2 regions of the Pseudomonas sp. SCB32 genome follow, and region 1 is predicted to be linked to the other one. Evidence: predicted binding sites of a transcription regulator. Region 1 holds the regulator's gene; the other holds the start of a gene.
The links. Region 1 encodes LexA, which represses DNA repair genes until DNA is damaged. Its sites were predicted from a motif close to CTGTNTNNNNANACAG; they were not measured.

Region 1 (7,712 bases):
CGAAGGGGAGGCCATTGCCTGGCACCTGCGCGAGGCCATCGGCGGCGATGACTCGCGCTACAAGCGCGTGGTCTTCAACGAAATCACCAAGAAGGCCATCCAGGAGGCCTTCTCCCGGCCCGGCGAGCTGGATATCAACCGCGTGAATGCCCAGCAGGCGCGCCGCTTCCTCGATCGCGTGGTGGGCTACATGGTCTCGCCGCTGCTGTGGGCCAAGATCGCCCGCGGCCTGTCCGCCGGCCGCGTGCAGTCGGTGGCGGTGAAGCTGGTGGTCGAGCGTGAGCGCGAGATCCGCGCCTTCGTACCGGAAGAGTACTGGGAAGTGCATGCCGACCTCGGCACGCCGAAGAACGACAAGGTCCGCTTCGAAGTAGTGCGCGAGAAGGGCGAAGCCTTCAAGCCGCTGAACGAAGCCCAGGCCACCGCTGCCCTGGAGAAGCTCAAGGCCTCCAGCTACAGCATCGCCAAGCGCGAAGACAAGCCGACTTCCAGCAAGCCTTCGGCGCCGTTCATCACCTCCACCCTGCAGCAGGCCGCGAGCAACCGCCTGGGCTTCGGGGTGAAGAAGACCATGATGATGGCCCAGCGTCTCTACGAGGCGGGCTACATCACCTATATGCGTACCGACTCGACCAACCTGTCGGCCGATGCCATCGACATGGTGCGCGGCTTCATCGACAGCGAGTTCGGCAAGAAATACCTGCCGGCCAAGCCGAACTTCTACTCCAGCAAGGAAGGCGCCCAGGAAGCACACGAAGCGATTCGTCCTTCCGACGTCAACCTGCGTCCGACCCAGCTTTCGGGCATGGAGCGTGATGCCGAGCGCCTGTACGACCTGATCTGGCGCCAGTTCGTGGCCTGCCAGATGCCACCGGCCGAGTACCTGTCCACCACCGTCAGCGTCGCCGCCGGTGACTTCGAGCTGCGCGCCAAGGGCCGCATCCTCAAGTTCGACGGCTACACCAAGGTGCTGCCGCAGCAGAGCAAGCCGGGCGAGGATGATGTCCTGCCGGAAATGAACCAGGGCGACGCCATGAAGCTGCTCAAGCTCGACCCGAGCCAGCACTTCACCAAGCCGCCGGCGCGCTTCTCCGAAGCCAGCCTGGTCAAGGAACTGGAAAAGCGTGGCATCGGCCGTCCGTCCACCTACGCGGCGATCATCTCCACCATCCAGGAGCGCGGCTACGTCACCACCCACAACCGCCGTTTCTACGCGGAAAAGATGGGCGACATCGTAACCGAGCGCCTCAACGAGAGCTTCTCCAACCTGATGGACTACGGCTTCACCGCCGGCATGGAAGAGCACCTCGATGACGTGGCCCAGGGCGAGCGCGACTGGAAACACCTGCTGGACGAGTTCTACGGCGACTTCCGCAAGAAGCTCGACCTGGCCGAAGCCGCCAACGACGGCATGCGCGCCAACCAGCCGACCCTGACCGACATCCCCTGCCGCGAATGTGGCCGGCCGATGATGATCCGTACCGCCTCCACCGGCGTGTTCCTCGGCTGCTCGGGCTACAGCCTGCCGCCGAAAGAGCGCTGCAAGGCCACGATCAATCTGATTCCGGGCGATGAAATCGCCGCGGACGACGAAGGCGAATCCGAATCCCGCGTACTGCGTGGCAAGCACCGCTGCCCGATCTGCAGCACCGCGATGGACGCCTACCTGGTCGACGAGAAGCGCAAGCTGCACATCTGTGGCAACAACCCGGATTGCGCTGGCTACGAGATCGAGGAGGGCCAGTACCGCATCAAAGGCTACGAAGGCCCGAGCCTGGAATGCGACAAGTGCGGTAGCGAGATGCAACTGAAGACCGGCCGTTTCGGCAAGTTCTTCGGCTGCACCAACGCGACCTGCAAGAACACCCGCAAGCTGCTGAAGAACGGCGAGCCCGCGCCGCCGAAGATGGACGCCATCCGCATGCCGGAACTCAAGTGCGAGAAGGTGGACGACATCTACGTACTGCGTGACGGCGCTTCCGGCCTGTTCCTGGCCGCCAGCCAGTTCCCGAAGAACCGCGAGACTCGCGCTCCGCTGGTTGCCGAGCTGCTGCCGCACAAGGACGAGCTGGATCCGAAGTATCACTTCCTGCTCGCCGCTCCGGCGAAGGACCCGGATGGCCGCCCGGCGGTGATCCGCTTCAGCCGCAAGACCAAGGAGCAGTACGTGCAGTCCGAGGTCGAAGGCAAGCCCACCGGCTGGCGCGCGTTCTTCGACGGCGGTAAGTGGAAAGTCGAAGACAAGCGCTGATGGAAGGCACGCCCCGCTATAGCGGGGCGTGCTTATACTGCCGACGTGGATTGCGAGAGGGCCTGGCCATGGCGCACGAACTCTATACCCGTACCAACCAGAAGCTGTTCTTCGCCGGTCTCGCTCTGGATGCCTGGCGTACTGCCGAGTCGGCACGCGCGATGAACGTCCAGGCGCGCATCCAGGCCGAGCGCGAAGCGGCGCTGTTCCATCTCTATGGCGCGGTGCTGGGCGTGGCCCATGAGATCGCCGGCTACTACCGCCTGCCGCAGGCTGGCGCCCCGCGCGTCGACATGCTGCTGAATGCCGAGGTGCTGGCCGCCGCGCCGAGCCCGGAGCTGGCGGAAATGGTCGAACTGGCGCAATCGCCGGAGGCTTGGCTGGGTCGCCTGCTGGCTGCCTACGCCGCGCTGTTCCAGCCGCCGAGCGAGCCGAAGAAGGCCAAGGCCGATCCCACCCAGCCGCTGATCCAGGCGATCAACGTCGACGACGAAGCGCCGGCCGAGTTGGGCAACGAAGAACTCGAGTCCTGGCGCAAATCCCTGAAGGAGCTGGTGCTGCGCTTCCGCGCATCGCTGACCGAGCTCTGATTGGTGCGCTGATACGCAGAGCCGCGACCATCCAGTCGAATGGTGGAATGTTGCGCTAGGGTGTAGCGGATGTGACTGTTACACTACCGGTTCTGCTGTGGAGAACCTTCGCTATGCCAACCTCATTTCTGGAAATCGTAGAGCTGCCTGACGGGCGTATCGTGCTGCGTCGCGCGGATGATGAGGAGTCGCTGGTGACCCTGGAATTCTCCGCCAATGCCAAGGGCTTCCTGCAAGGCCAGCACATCGAGATCGCCAAGGCGATGTTCAATGTCGGTGTGCAGATGGCTGGTCGTCTCGCCGAAGGCGGCGACATGGGCATGGATGACGAAGGTCCGCGCGTCCTGCACTGAGTTCTTCCACTTCGCCGCATTCGCGGCGAAGCTTCTGTTTCAACCCAGACGAATGTTCAGGCTCTGCGCCCGGCCGGCAACGGCGGCGCGGGATAGCTGCGTACGCGCCTTCGCGCTGAGGTTCAGCCAGCTCACCACCGTATGACTGTTGCCCAGGCGCAGTGCCTCGCAGGCCAGGGCCTGGGCGGCGGCCTGGTCGCGCGCCGGCAACAGCAGGATGCCCTCGCGGTTCAGTCTTGCCTTGCGCAACCAGTCCGGGGTCAGGCTGGAGGGCGGGGCGATCAGTGTAAGCCACCGGGAATCGCTTTCTTCGCTCAGCTCGCGGAGCATGGGGGCCAAAAGGGTCAGGCATTGACCGTGAAGGCCGCGCAGGGCGATTTCGCTGAAGGCGCTTTCATCGTCGGCGAGTGTGTCTTCCAGCAGCTCCGGGAGCGAAGGAGCAGTACCGCTCGCCCAGAGTGCTTCCTGGAACAGCGGGAGTTGCGGCAGGTTCAGCGGCTGCGGGTACTGCATGGGTGTCTCCTGTTCAGCGACGGATCACGCCGACGCTCAAGCCTTCGATGACCAGTTCCTGTTCCTTGAGGTCGACCTCGATGGGGGCGAACTCGGGGTTTTCGGCGAGCAGCCAGACCTTGCTGCCTTCGCGCTTGAAACGCTTCACCGTCACCTCTTCTCCCAGTCGGGCGACCACGATCTGACCGTTGCGCGCTTCGCGGGTGACGTGCACGGCGAGCAGGTCGCCGTCCATGATGCCGACGTCCTTCATGCTCTGCCCGCGCACCCGCAGCAGGTAGTCGGCCGGCGGGTTGAAGAAGGTGGGATTGATGCGGCAGGTGTCGTCGACGTTCTGCTCAGCAAGGATCGGTGCGCCAGCGGCAACACGGCCGATGATCGGCAGCTCGTCATCGTTGGCGGCGGTCTTGGGTTCGAAGCCGGGGATGCGGATGCCACGCGAAGCGCCCGGGGTCATCTCGATGGCGCCTTTGCGGGCGAGGGCTTTAAGGTGCTCCTCGGCGGCGTTGGGCGACTTGAAGCCGAGTTCCTGGGCGATCTCCGCGCGAGTGGGCGGATAGCCGTTGTCTTCCAGGCAGCGTTTGATGAAGGCGAGGATCTCGGCTTGGCGCGGCGTCAGCTTCAGCATGTCCATACTCTGGCTTTTTATACAGTGACTGGAATTATATACAGTGGCGGCGTCGTGGCAATGCCTAATTTCTTGCGACTGTCAGTGCGGCGCCCGTGGATGTAACCTGTGCGGGCTGGCAAGCGTCTTGCTGAAATTGAACTCACCTCGTCGCATTGCCCATGTTTCTGTTAACAATCGATCGCGCTTTGCTTGACAATGTGAGACCCTGAAACGTATGTTTCAAACAAGTGTTTGTCAGGCGGAGTAGCCATGGCCCAGTCGGAAACCGTCGAACGCATCCTGGATGCTGCGGAACAGCTGTTCGCGGAGAAAGGCTTCGCTGAGACTTCCTTGCGTCTGATCACCAGCAAGGCGGGGGTGAACCTCGCGGCGGTGAACTATCACTTCGGTTCGAAGAAGGCGCTGATCCAGGCGGTTTTCTCGCGCTTCCTCGGCCCGTTCTGCGCCAGTCTCGAGAAGGAGCTGGATCGCCGCCAGGCCAAGCCTGACGCGGCGCGCGCCACCTTGGAAGAGCTGCTGGAATTGCTGGTCGTCCAGGCCATGGCGGTAAAGCCGCGCAGTGGCAATGACCTGTCCATCTTCATGCGCCTGTTGGGTCTGGCGTTCAGCCAGAGCCAGGGCCACCTGCGCAAGTACCTCGAAGAGGTCTACGGCAAAGTGTTCCGCCGCTACATGCTGCTGGTACATGAAGCCGCACCGCGTCTGCCGCCCTTGGAGCTGTTCTGGCGCGTGCACTTCATGCTGGGTACTGCTGTGTTCAGCATGTCCGGCATCAAGGCGCTGCGCGCCATGGCTGAGAACGACTTCGGCGTGAACACCTCCATCGAGCAGGTGATGCGCCTGATGGTGCCGTTCCTCGCCGCCGGCATGCGTGCCGACAGTGGTGTCAGCGATCCTTCCCTGGCCGGAGCCCAGCTCAAGCCGCGCAGCAAGTCGAGCGCCGCGCCGGCCAAGGTCTGAATGACGCCCGGCTTCGCGCTGGGCGGTGCTGTCCTGATCGGCTAAAGTAGCCGGCCATGGCTGATCTCGATCTCCTCCATATTTCCCTGTCCGACCAGTTGCTCTACGGCTTTGCCGGGGAGCAACTGAGTGTGCGCCTGCCGGTCTCCACGGCGGCCAATGGCGCCGGTGAACTCAGTGGCTCCGGCTGCACGCCGCGCGGTCTGCATCAGATTCGCGCGCGCATCGGCGACGGTTTGCCCAAGGGGGCAGTGCTCAAGGGGCGCCGCTGGACCGGCGAAGTCTGGACCCCGGCACTGCACGAGGCGTTTCCCGGCCGTGACTGGATTCTCACGCGCATCCTCTGGCTCAGCGGCTGCGAGCCGGGGCGCAACCGGATGGGCGAGGTCGACACCTTCCGCCGTTACATCTACCTGCACGGCACGCCTGATAGCGAGCCCATGGGCTCGCCGCTGTCCCATGGCTGTATCCGCCTGCGCAATGACGATCTGCTGGAACTCTTTCCCCGGGTTCCCCTCCATTGCCAGGTCCGTATCGAAGAGGCCGCCTGCCCGCAGTGGCAGGTGGCCCGCTCTACTCAAGAGAAGTGAATTAAGGAATGCACATGCAAGGCTCCCTGATGCTCGACATCGGCGGCACCTGGCTGACCGCCGAGGACCGCCAGATACTGCGCCACCCGGAAGTGGGCGGCCTGATCATCTTTGCCCGCAACATCGAGTCGCCGCGCCAGGTGCGTGAGCTCTGCGCTGCCATCCGCGCGGTGCGCCCGGACCTGCTCCTGGCCGTAGACCAGGAAGGCGGTCGCGTGCAGCGCCTGCGCCAGGGCTTCCTGCGCCTGCCGGCGATGCGCGCCATCGCGGATAACGACAATGCCGAGCGCCTGGCCGAGCAGTGCGGCTGGCTGATGGCGACCGAGGTACTGGCCGTGGGACTGGACCTCAGCTTCGCCCCGGTACTGGACCTGGATCACCAGCGCAGCGCCGTGGTCGGCAGCCGCGCCTTCGAGGGCAATCCGGAGCGCGCGGTCGCGCTGGCCGGTGCGTTCATTCGCGGTATGCATGACGCCGGCATGGCGGCTACCGGCAAACACTTCCCCGGTCACGGCTGGGCGGAGGCGGATTCCCATGTGGCGATCCCCGAGGACGAACGCAGCCTGGAGCAGATCCGCGCCTGCGACCTGATTCCGTTCCAGCGTCTGTCCGGTGAGCTGGATGCGCTGATGCCGGCCCACGTGATCTACCCGCAGGTCGATCCGAATCCCGCCGGTTTCTCGCGCCGCTGGCTGCAGGACATCCTGCGCGGCGAGCTGGGCTTCGACGGGGTGATCTTCAGCGACGACCTGTCCATGGCCGGCGCCCACGTGGTGGGCGATGCCGCCAACCGCATCGAGGCTGCACTGACTGCCGGCTGCGACATGGGCCTGGTGTGCAATGATCGCGCCTCCGCCGAGCTGGCGCTGAGCGCATTGCAGCGCCTCACGGTCACTGCGCCGCAGCGCCTGCAACGCATGCGCGCCACTGCCTGGCCGGGCACCGAATACAAGCAGCTGCCGCGCTGGCAGCAGGGCATCAGCGAGCTGCGCGCCGCACAACTGATCGATTGATTGCGATCTGCTGCGCGTCGGCATAACGGCGTTGGAAGAGCGGATCGGACTGCTCATTGACGAGAGGTCCGGTCCGGTCTTCCGCCTTGTTCTGCTCTAGCTCGCGAGATCGCAGGGATACTTGAGGATAGAACCATGACTGTTTACGCCATCATCGGCGGCACCGGCCTGACCCAGCTGGAAGGCCTGACCCTGAAGGACTCCGTCGCGCTGGACACGCCCTATGGCGTGCCCTCGGCAGCCATTCAGCGCGGCGAGTTCGCCGGCCGCGAGGTGCTGTTCCTGGCGCGCCATGGTCATCCGCACCGCTTTCCGCCACACCAGGTGAACTACCGCGCCAACCTCTGGGCGCTTCAGCAGGCGGGCGCCGAGGCGGTGCTGGCGGTAAACGCCGTGGGTGGTATCCATGCGGCCATGGGCAGTGGTCACCTGTGCGTGCCGCACCAGATCGTCGATTACACCTGGGGGCGTGAACACACCTACTTCGCCGGAGACATCGATCACGTCACCCACATCGACTTCAGTCACCCCTATGACGAAGCGTTGCGCAAGAAGTTGATCGCCGCGTTGCAGGCGCTGGGCTATCCGCACAGCAGCCATGGCGTCTACGCCGCGACCCAGGGGCCGCGCCTGGAGACCGTAGCGGAGATCGCCAAGCTGGAGCGCGACGGGTGCGACATCGTCGGTATGACCGGCATGCCCGAAGCCGCGCTGGCCCGTGAGCTGGAACTGCCCTATGCCTGTCTGTCGCTGGTGGTGAACCCGGCGGCCGGCAAGTCCAGTGGGATCATCACCATGGCCGAGATCGAGC
Region 2 (7,712 bases), 960 kb from region 1:
TCGGCCTCGCCGGGGGTGTACTCGGCGGCGATGATCGCCAGCTGCATCACCTGCTCCTGGAACAGCGGCACGCCCAGGGTGCGCTCGAACACCGGCTTGAGTTCCTCGGAGGGGTAGTCGACCTTTTCTTCCTTGTTCCGCCGCCGCAGGTAGGGGTGGACCATGTCACCCTGGATCGGGCCGGGGCGGACGATGGCGACTTCGATCACCAGGTCGTAGAAGGTCTCGGGGCGCAGGCGCGGCAACATGGCCATCTGCGCGCGGGACTCGATCTGGAACACGCCAACGGTGTCGGCGCGGCTGATCATCGCGTAGGTCTGCGCGCACTCCTGCGGCAGCGTGGCGAGGGTCCAGTGCTGGCCGCGATAGTCGGCGATCAGGTTGAAGCAGCGGCGCAGGGCGCTGAGCATGCCGAGGGCGAGCACGTCGACCTTGAGCAGGCCGACGGCGTCGAGGTCGTCCTTGTCCCACTGGATCAGGGTGCGCTCGGGCATCGCCGCGTTCTCCACCGGCACCAGGGTTTCCAGCGGCTGCTGGGAAATGACGAATCCACCGGGGTGCTGTGACAGGTGCCGGGGGAAGCCGACCAATTGCCCGGTCAGGGCCAGCACGCGGCGCAGGATCGGGCTTTCCGGGTCGAAGCCGGCCTCCAGCAGGCGCTCGGGCGGCGGCGCTTCGCGGCTCCAGGCGCCGCAGCAGTCGGCCAGCGCGCCGACCTGGTCCGGCGGCAGCCCCAGCGCCTTGGCCACGTCGCGCACCGCGCCGGCGCCCCGGTAGGTGCTGGCCACGGCGGTGAGCGCGGCGCGGCTGCGGCCGTAGCGCTGGAACACGTACTGGATGACTTCCTCGCGGCGGTCGTGTTCGAAGTCGACGTCGATGTCCGGCGGCTCGTTGCGCTCGCGGGAGATGAAGCGTTCGAACAGCAGTTTCGCCTTGGATGGGTCTAGTTCTGTGATCCCAAGGGAGAAGCAGACCACCGAGTTGGCCGCTGAACCGCGCCCTTGGCAGAGGATGCTCTGGCGGCGGGCGAAGGCGACGATGTCGTGGACGGTGAGGAAGTAACTGTCGTATCCCAGCTCGGCGATCAGCTCCAGCTCGTATTCCACCTGTTTGCGCGCTGTATCGGTCTCGCCCTCCGGCCAGCGGCGCTTGATGCCTTCCTCAGTCTTCTCGCGCAGCCAGGTGGTCGGCGTATGGCCTTCGGGCACCAGCTCGCGTGGGTACTGGTACTTCAGATTGCTCAGATCGAAGGTGCAGCGCTCGGCAATCTTCAGCGTTTCCGCCAGCAGCTCGGCCGGGTAGGTCGACGCCAGCGCCTCCCACGGCCGCAGATGGCGCTCGCCGTTGGGGTAGAGGTGCTGGCCGGCCTCGTGCACCGGCAGGTGCTGGCGGATGGCGGTCATGCAGTCCTGCAGGGCGCGGCGGCCACGGGCGTGCATGTGCACGTCGCCGCAGGCCACGGCGGGGATGGACAGACGTGCGGCCTGTTCCTGCAGGCGGCGCAGCTTGCCGGTGTCGTCCGGGCCCTTGTGCAGTTCGACGCCGAGCCACAGGCGCTCGGGGAACAGGCCGCGCAGCCAGAGGCCGTCGTCGTCCTGCTCGTTTCGTGGCAGCCAGATCGCCAGCAGGTGGTTGAGGTTACCGTCGAAGTCCGCGCGCACCAGGCGATAGCTGCCTTTCTCGGCGCGGCGGCGGGCGTGGGTGAGCAGGCGGCAGAGGTTCTCATAGCCGGCCAGGTTCTCTGCCAGCAGTACCAGCTTCGGGCCTTGCTCGAGGCTCAGCTCGCTGCCGGTGATCAGCGGGATTTCCTTCTCCTTCGAGGCCTGCCAGGCGCGGACGATGCCGGCCAGGCTGCATTCGTCGGTGATCGCAAGCGCCCGGTAGCCGAGCTTCTTCGCCCGCTCGAACAGCTCGGCGGCGCTGGAGGCGCCGCGCTGGAAGCTGAAGTTGGACAGGCAGTGCAACTCCGCGTAGCCGATGCCTTCGACTGGCGCGCTCATGCGAACCAGCCGTGCAGCAGCAGGGGCCCGTCGTCGCCCACCGGGCGGAATACCCAGGCGCGCTGGCCGCTGCGGGTGCGCACCTGGTAGTAGTCGCGGCGGATGTCCTCGCTGTCCCACCAGCCGGATTCGATGCGCTCGGGGCCCGCCAGCAGGGTCGGGGCGAACTCGCGCAGCGGCTGGGGTTCGGCCAGCAGCCAGCCGGGACGCGGAGCTTCGGTGATGGGCTGCAGCGGCGTGGAGCTGTCTTGCCAGGCGCGCTCGGGGCGATGGTCGGCGCGGCTACCCAGACTGTGCACGGCGTCGTCACCCAGTCGCGCGCGCAGGCGTTCTCGCAGCTGCTCCCAAGGCAGCGACTGTTGCGGGCGGTCGTCGAACAGCTCGCGGTGCTGCGGCACGAAGGGTGGTAGATCGTCGGCCAGCAGACGCACGCTGTGCACCGGGGCGCGCAGTTGCAGTTGCTCCAGGCGGCCACGGGTCAGCTCGAAGAGCATCGCCGCCTCGCGCTCGGCGCTGAGCAGGCCGACCGGCATTTGCGTGTCGCTGCCTTCGTGGTGCTCCAGATGCAGGACGAAACGCTGCACGCCGCTGTCGCGCCCGGCGAGGAAGGCGGCAAGGTCGGCGGTCAGGCGGCGCAGCGGGAACAGCAGCGCCTGGGTGGATTCCACGTCGAAGTTCAGCTCGATACGCGACTCGAAGCGGTCCGGTGGCCGATAAAACTCCAGGGCCAGCGGGCGCTGGCCGAGCAGGGTGTCGACCTGCCGCAGCACCTGCGGCGGGAAGCGCCGGGCCAGGCTTTCGCGCGGCAGGGCGAGCAGTTGCTGCAGGCTGCGCAGGCCCATGCGGCCCAGCGAGGTGGCGGCGTCACGCTCCAGGCCCAGGCGCTCCAGCGGCATCCTGCCCAGGTACTGGCGCAACTGGTCGTTGTCGTGGATCGCCAGGCCGTCGTGGCCGTTGGCGAGGATGCGCGCGGCGGCCGGATTGGGCGCGGCGGTGATGCGATGGCGGAAGCCCAGCCCGTTCAGCTCCTCGCGCAGACGCGCCTCGAAGCGCGGCCAGGGGCCGAACAATTGCAGGCTGGACTGCACCTCCAGCAGCAGCGCGCGCGGGTAGTGCTGGCTGACCTGCGAGCTGAAGCCGTAGGCCCAGGCGGCCAGCAGGTTCTGCCAGCGCTGCACTTCGCGCAGGTCGTACTCGGCGGTGGCGAAGTCGCGGCTCAAGGCCTGGGCGGCGGTGAGCGACTGGCCGGGCTTGAGGCCCAGTGCCCGCGCGGCCGGGTTCACCGCTTGCAACACGCGGCGCTGGGGCGGCCCGGCGAGCAGCGCCAGGGCGGCGTCCGGCTCGGGACGGCCGCGCAGCACGCCGTCCATTGCCAGCTGTGGCAGGAGAATGCAGGCCCAGAGCATGGCGACCTCAGTGCCAGGGCAGCGGGATGGGCCGCGCCGGCGCCAGGCCGCCCCGGCACTTGAGCACGCGCAGCTGCGCCGGATTGGCGTCCAGCGCCAGGCGCAGGGCGGCGGGCGAGGGGTTGAGCGCTTCACGCTGCGAGCGGTAGGCGATGGCCAGGGCCTGCCCGGTTTCGGCGGCCACCTGCAGACGGCGCAGGGCGCGGTCGTCGGCCTGTTGCGGCCAGCACAGCACGGCGCCGCAACTGCCCGAGCGCAGGCATTGCTCGGCGGCCCAGAGGGCGTCGCGGCCGCTGGCTTGCACGATGGCGAGCTGATCCAGCGCGACCCCGGCGGCCTGCCAGGCGGCCGGGTAGGGGATGTGGGGGGGGGCGACCAGCACAATGCGTTCGCCGGCTGCGCTGAGCCGCGCGAGGGTCGGCCAGACCAGTTGCAGCTCGCCGGTGCCTTCGGCGGCCAGGAGGATTTCGCTGAGCGCCGCTTCCGGCCAACCGCCGCTGGGCAGGGTGGCATCCAGCACCGTGTGGCCAGTGGGCTGCAGGCTGGGCGGCAGGCCCTGGGGCTGGCCCTTCCAGACCTGGCGCTGATGGAACAGGGTGTCGAGCGCGACCACGCTGCCCATCACTCGCTCCTGGTCGGCAAGCGACGACGGTCAGGTGTCCGGCAGGAGGGCCGGGGGAGGGAAATGGGGTGGCGGGGCATGGGATGGCTCGGATTGCGCTGTATGGATATACAGTTTATCCGGTGGAGTGGGGGCGTCAATGGTGGTTGGTCTGAAGGGGATTCGGACGCGCGGGGCGCTTTCTGTATGAGCGGGCCCTGCCCGCGATCCGCCGGCAGGGTCGGCGCTTTCTCTTGCTCTGGTGTTGCAGGTCTGCTGCGTTGGCTTGGGTGTTCCTGTGCGGCTTCGGCGTTTGCGGACATACTGGGTTTCGCCCCCTCGGGCGACCTACTTTGGCAAACGCCCCAAAGTAGGCAAAGGTCTTGCCCCGGACATCCGGTTTTTCGCTTGGGACGGAAAATTCCCTCGTTGAATCGAAGTTTCAACGAGGCCTACTGAATGGGGCATTCGGCGCGCGTGGATGTTTCTCTGGAAGACTTAAAAGCCAAAGCCAAAGCTGCTCTTTCGTAGGAGCGGAGCTTCTCCGCGATCAGCCGGCAAGGCCGGCGCTGAGTGGGTTCGCGAGCAAGCTCGCTCCTACAATTTGGCGCTGTACCTCGGTGCCCGCTCCTACAGGGAAAGTCGGAGCGCTCTTCGTAGGACCGAGGGGGACGCCCAGTTCTTGCTCGCGAACCGCACGGCACAAGGACAATCGCGGAGTACGGATATCCGCGCGCAGGCTTACAGCAGCAGATCCCCCTGCGGCGCCTTCGACCGCGGCGGGTCGGCGATGAACTTCAATCGCTCCGGCTTCCACCACCCCGGCAGCAACCGCCGCACCGCCGGTTGGTTGAAGCGGTCGTCGAGCAGGTAGATCACCCCCGAATCCGTGGGGGTGCGGATGACCCGGCCAGCCGCCTGAACGACTTTCTGCAAGCCGGGGAACAGGTAGGTGTAGTCGTAGCCGTCGCCGAACATTCCCTGCATGCGCTGCTTGATCTCCTCGTTGACCTCGTTCACCTGCGGCAGGCCCAGTGTGGCGATGAAGGCGCCGATCAGCCGGTCGCCCGGCAGGTCGATGCCCTCGCCGAAGGCGCCGCCGAGCACGGCGAAGCCAATGCCGCGCGAGTCCGTGGTAAAGCGGTCGAGGAAGGCCTGGCGCTCCAGTTCGTTCATGCTGCGCGACTGCACCCAGTAGGGGATATCCGGGTGTTCGGCGGTGAAGCGTTCCAGCGCCTGCTGCAGGTAGGCGTAGCTACTGAAAAAGGCCAGGTAGTTGCCGGGCCGGGCGCGGAATTGCCGGGCCATCAGCGTGCTGATCGGCGTGAGGCTGGCCTCGCGGTGCTGGTAGCGGGTGGACAGGTTGCTCAGCGCATGGACTTCCAGCTGTTCGGCGTGGAAGGGCGACTCCACTTCGCGCCAGCCGGCGTCTTCCGGCAGGCCGAGCAGGTCGGCGTAGTAGTGCGCCGGGGTCAGCGTGGCGGAGAACAGCGTGGTGCTATGCGCCACCTTGAAGCGTTCGGCGAGGAAAGGCGCCGGCACCACGTTGCGCAGGCACAGGGTCGAGAGCACGCGCCGCGCGCTGACGTCGTGGCGGGTGATGTCGAACAGCGAGTGCGGCCCGTAGGCTTCGGCCAGCCGGCAGAACAGCATGGCGTTGAGATAGAAGCTCAACAGCTCGGCCTCGTTACCGGTGGGCTGGTCGGTGAGGTGGTCGGTGATGGCGCTGACGGCCTTCTGCAACGCGGCGATGAACAGGTCGGGGATGGTCGGGTAGATCTGGTAATCCACGTCCTGGTCCTGGTGCAGCTGGTTCCAGTGCCGGCCGACGCGTTCCAGCGCGCTCTTCAGCTTGGCCGGGGCGACCTTGCGCAGGGCGTTGAACTCGCCCTGGTCCAGCTCGGCGCTGTACATGCCGCGGCCGCGCTCGATGAGGTTGTGCGCCTCGTCCACCAGCAGGGTGACCTTCCAGTCGTTGAGCACGGTGAGGCCGTAGAGCAGGGCGGTCATGTCGAAGTAGTAGTTGTAGTCGCCCACCACCACGTCGGCCCAGCGGCACAGCTCCTGGCTCAGGTAGTAGGGGCAGACCTGGTGCTCCAGCGCCACCTTGCGCACCGTTTCCTGGGTCAGCCAGCGCTGCTTGAGCGCGGCCTCGCGGGCGGCGGGCAGGCGGTCGTAGAAACCCTTGGCCAGCGGGCAGGATTCGCCGTGGCAGGCCTTGTCCGGGTGCTCGCAGGCCTTGTCGCGGGCGACGTGCTCCAGCACCCGCAGCGGCTGCGCGGCCTCCTGCTGGCGCAGGGTCGCCAGGGCGTCCAGGGCCAGGCGCCGGCCGGGGGTCTTGGCGGTGAGGAAGAACAGTCGGTCCAGCTGCTGGCCGGGGAAGGCCTTGAGCTGCGGGAACAGCGTGCCGAGGGTCTTGCCGATACCGGTGGTGGCCTGGGCCATCAGCGTCTGGCCGTCGCGGGCGGCGCGGTACACCGACTCGGCGAGCATCCGCTGGCCCTGGCGGAACTCGGCGTAGGGGAAGCGCAGCGCCTCCAGTCCCTGGTCGCGCTCGACGCGGTGGGCGCTTTCCTGCTCGGCCCACTTTACGAAGCGCTGGCACTGCAGCTCGAAGAAGGCGCGCAGATCGGCGGCGGCGAAGCGCTCGCGGATTTCGGTTTCCTTCTGGGTGATGACGTTGAAGTAGACGACGGCCAGATCGATGGCGTCGATCTCCAGGGTCTGGCACAGCAGCCAGCCGTACACCTTCACCTGCGCCCAGTGCAGCAGCCGGTGGTTCTGCGGGATACGCGCGACGTCGCCGCGGTGGGTCTTGATCTCTTCCAGCAGGTTTTCGGTCGGGTCGTAGCCGTCGGCGCGGCCGCTGACCACCAGCCCCGGATATTCGCCGCGCAACGGCAGTTCGGCGATGTAGCCCAGCCCCCGGCGAGAGACCACCGTGGCATGCCCGGCCATGCCTTCCTGGGCGGTGGGGGCGGGGGTGAAGCGCAGGTCGAGGTCACCTTCCTTGGCGGTGAATTCGCACAGCGCGCGCACGGCGATGGCGTAGCTCATGAGGGCTCGTCCGCCTCGCCCTGCCAGCGCACGTAGCAGACCTCCACCGGCATGCCGTGCTCGGCGCAGAAGGCCAGCCAGCGCTTCTGGTTATCCTGCAGGCGGTCGCCAGGGCCTTTCACCTCGATCATCCGGTAGCGCGCCTCGCCGGGCCAGAACTGGATCAGGTCGGGCATGCCGGCACGGTTGGCCTTGGGGTCGGCCAGCAGGCGCTCGAACCACAGCTTCAGGTGCGCCGCCGGCAGGCAGTGCAGGGCCTGCTCCAGCAGGTTTTCGTCCAGCAGCTCCCAGTGCACGAAAGGCGAGAGGATGCCGAACTTGGCGACCCAGGTTTCGCGGATCGCCTCCAGGTACGCGTCGCTTTCGAGCAGCGCCAGGCGTGCGGCGAAGGCTTCGGCGCGGCGGCTGACGAAGTCGCTGCGGTTGAGATCGCTGGGCCCGGCCTGGAAGGGGTGGAAGAAGGCGCCGGGCAGCGGGGCGAAGATCACGTCCCAGCAGAGCAGACCGAACAGGCTGCAGACCAGCGCGTTCTCCACGTAGTGCACCGGTGCTTTGTCCTCGTGAAGCACGGCCTGCACGGCGAACTCGACGTTGACGTCCGGGCGTGGCAGTTCCAGGTCGATGCGCAGCGGCGGCGCGGTTTTGCTG

Region 2: the regulator LexA is predicted to act here: its motif matches at 4,127-4,142, upstream of imuA (translesion DNA synthesis-associated protein ImuA).

What each region holds. Positions count from the first base shown of each region.
Region 1 covers NZ_CP045118.1:4,215,866-4,223,577, reverse strand. Annotated here, with positions in the region: gene topA (type I DNA topoisomerase) at 1-2,251, shown strand, start outside; gene GA645_RS19260 (DUF6586 family protein) at 2,320-2,841, shown strand; gene GA645_RS19255 (hypothetical protein) at 2,955-3,194, shown strand; gene sulA (SOS-induced cell division inhibitor SulA) at 3,234-3,707, opposite strand; gene lexA (transcriptional repressor LexA) at 3,721-4,335, opposite strand; gene GA645_RS19240 (TetR/AcrR family transcriptional regulator) at 4,588-5,298, shown strand; gene GA645_RS19235 (L,D-transpeptidase) at 5,355-5,888, shown strand; gene nagZ (beta-N-acetylhexosaminidase) at 5,903-6,901, shown strand; gene GA645_RS19225 (S-methyl-5'-thioinosine phosphorylase) at 7,037-7,712, shown strand, end outside.
Region 2 covers NZ_CP045118.1:3,251,006-3,258,717, reverse strand. Annotated here, with positions in the region: gene GA645_RS15025 (error-prone DNA polymerase) at 1-2,000, opposite strand, end outside; gene GA645_RS15020 (DNA polymerase Y family protein) at 1,997-3,406, opposite strand; gene imuA (translesion DNA synthesis-associated protein ImuA) at 3,414-4,028, opposite strand; gene GA645_RS15010 (ATP-dependent DNA helicase) at 4,749-7,064, opposite strand; gene GA645_RS15005 (VRR-NUC domain-containing protein) at 7,061-7,712, opposite strand, start outside.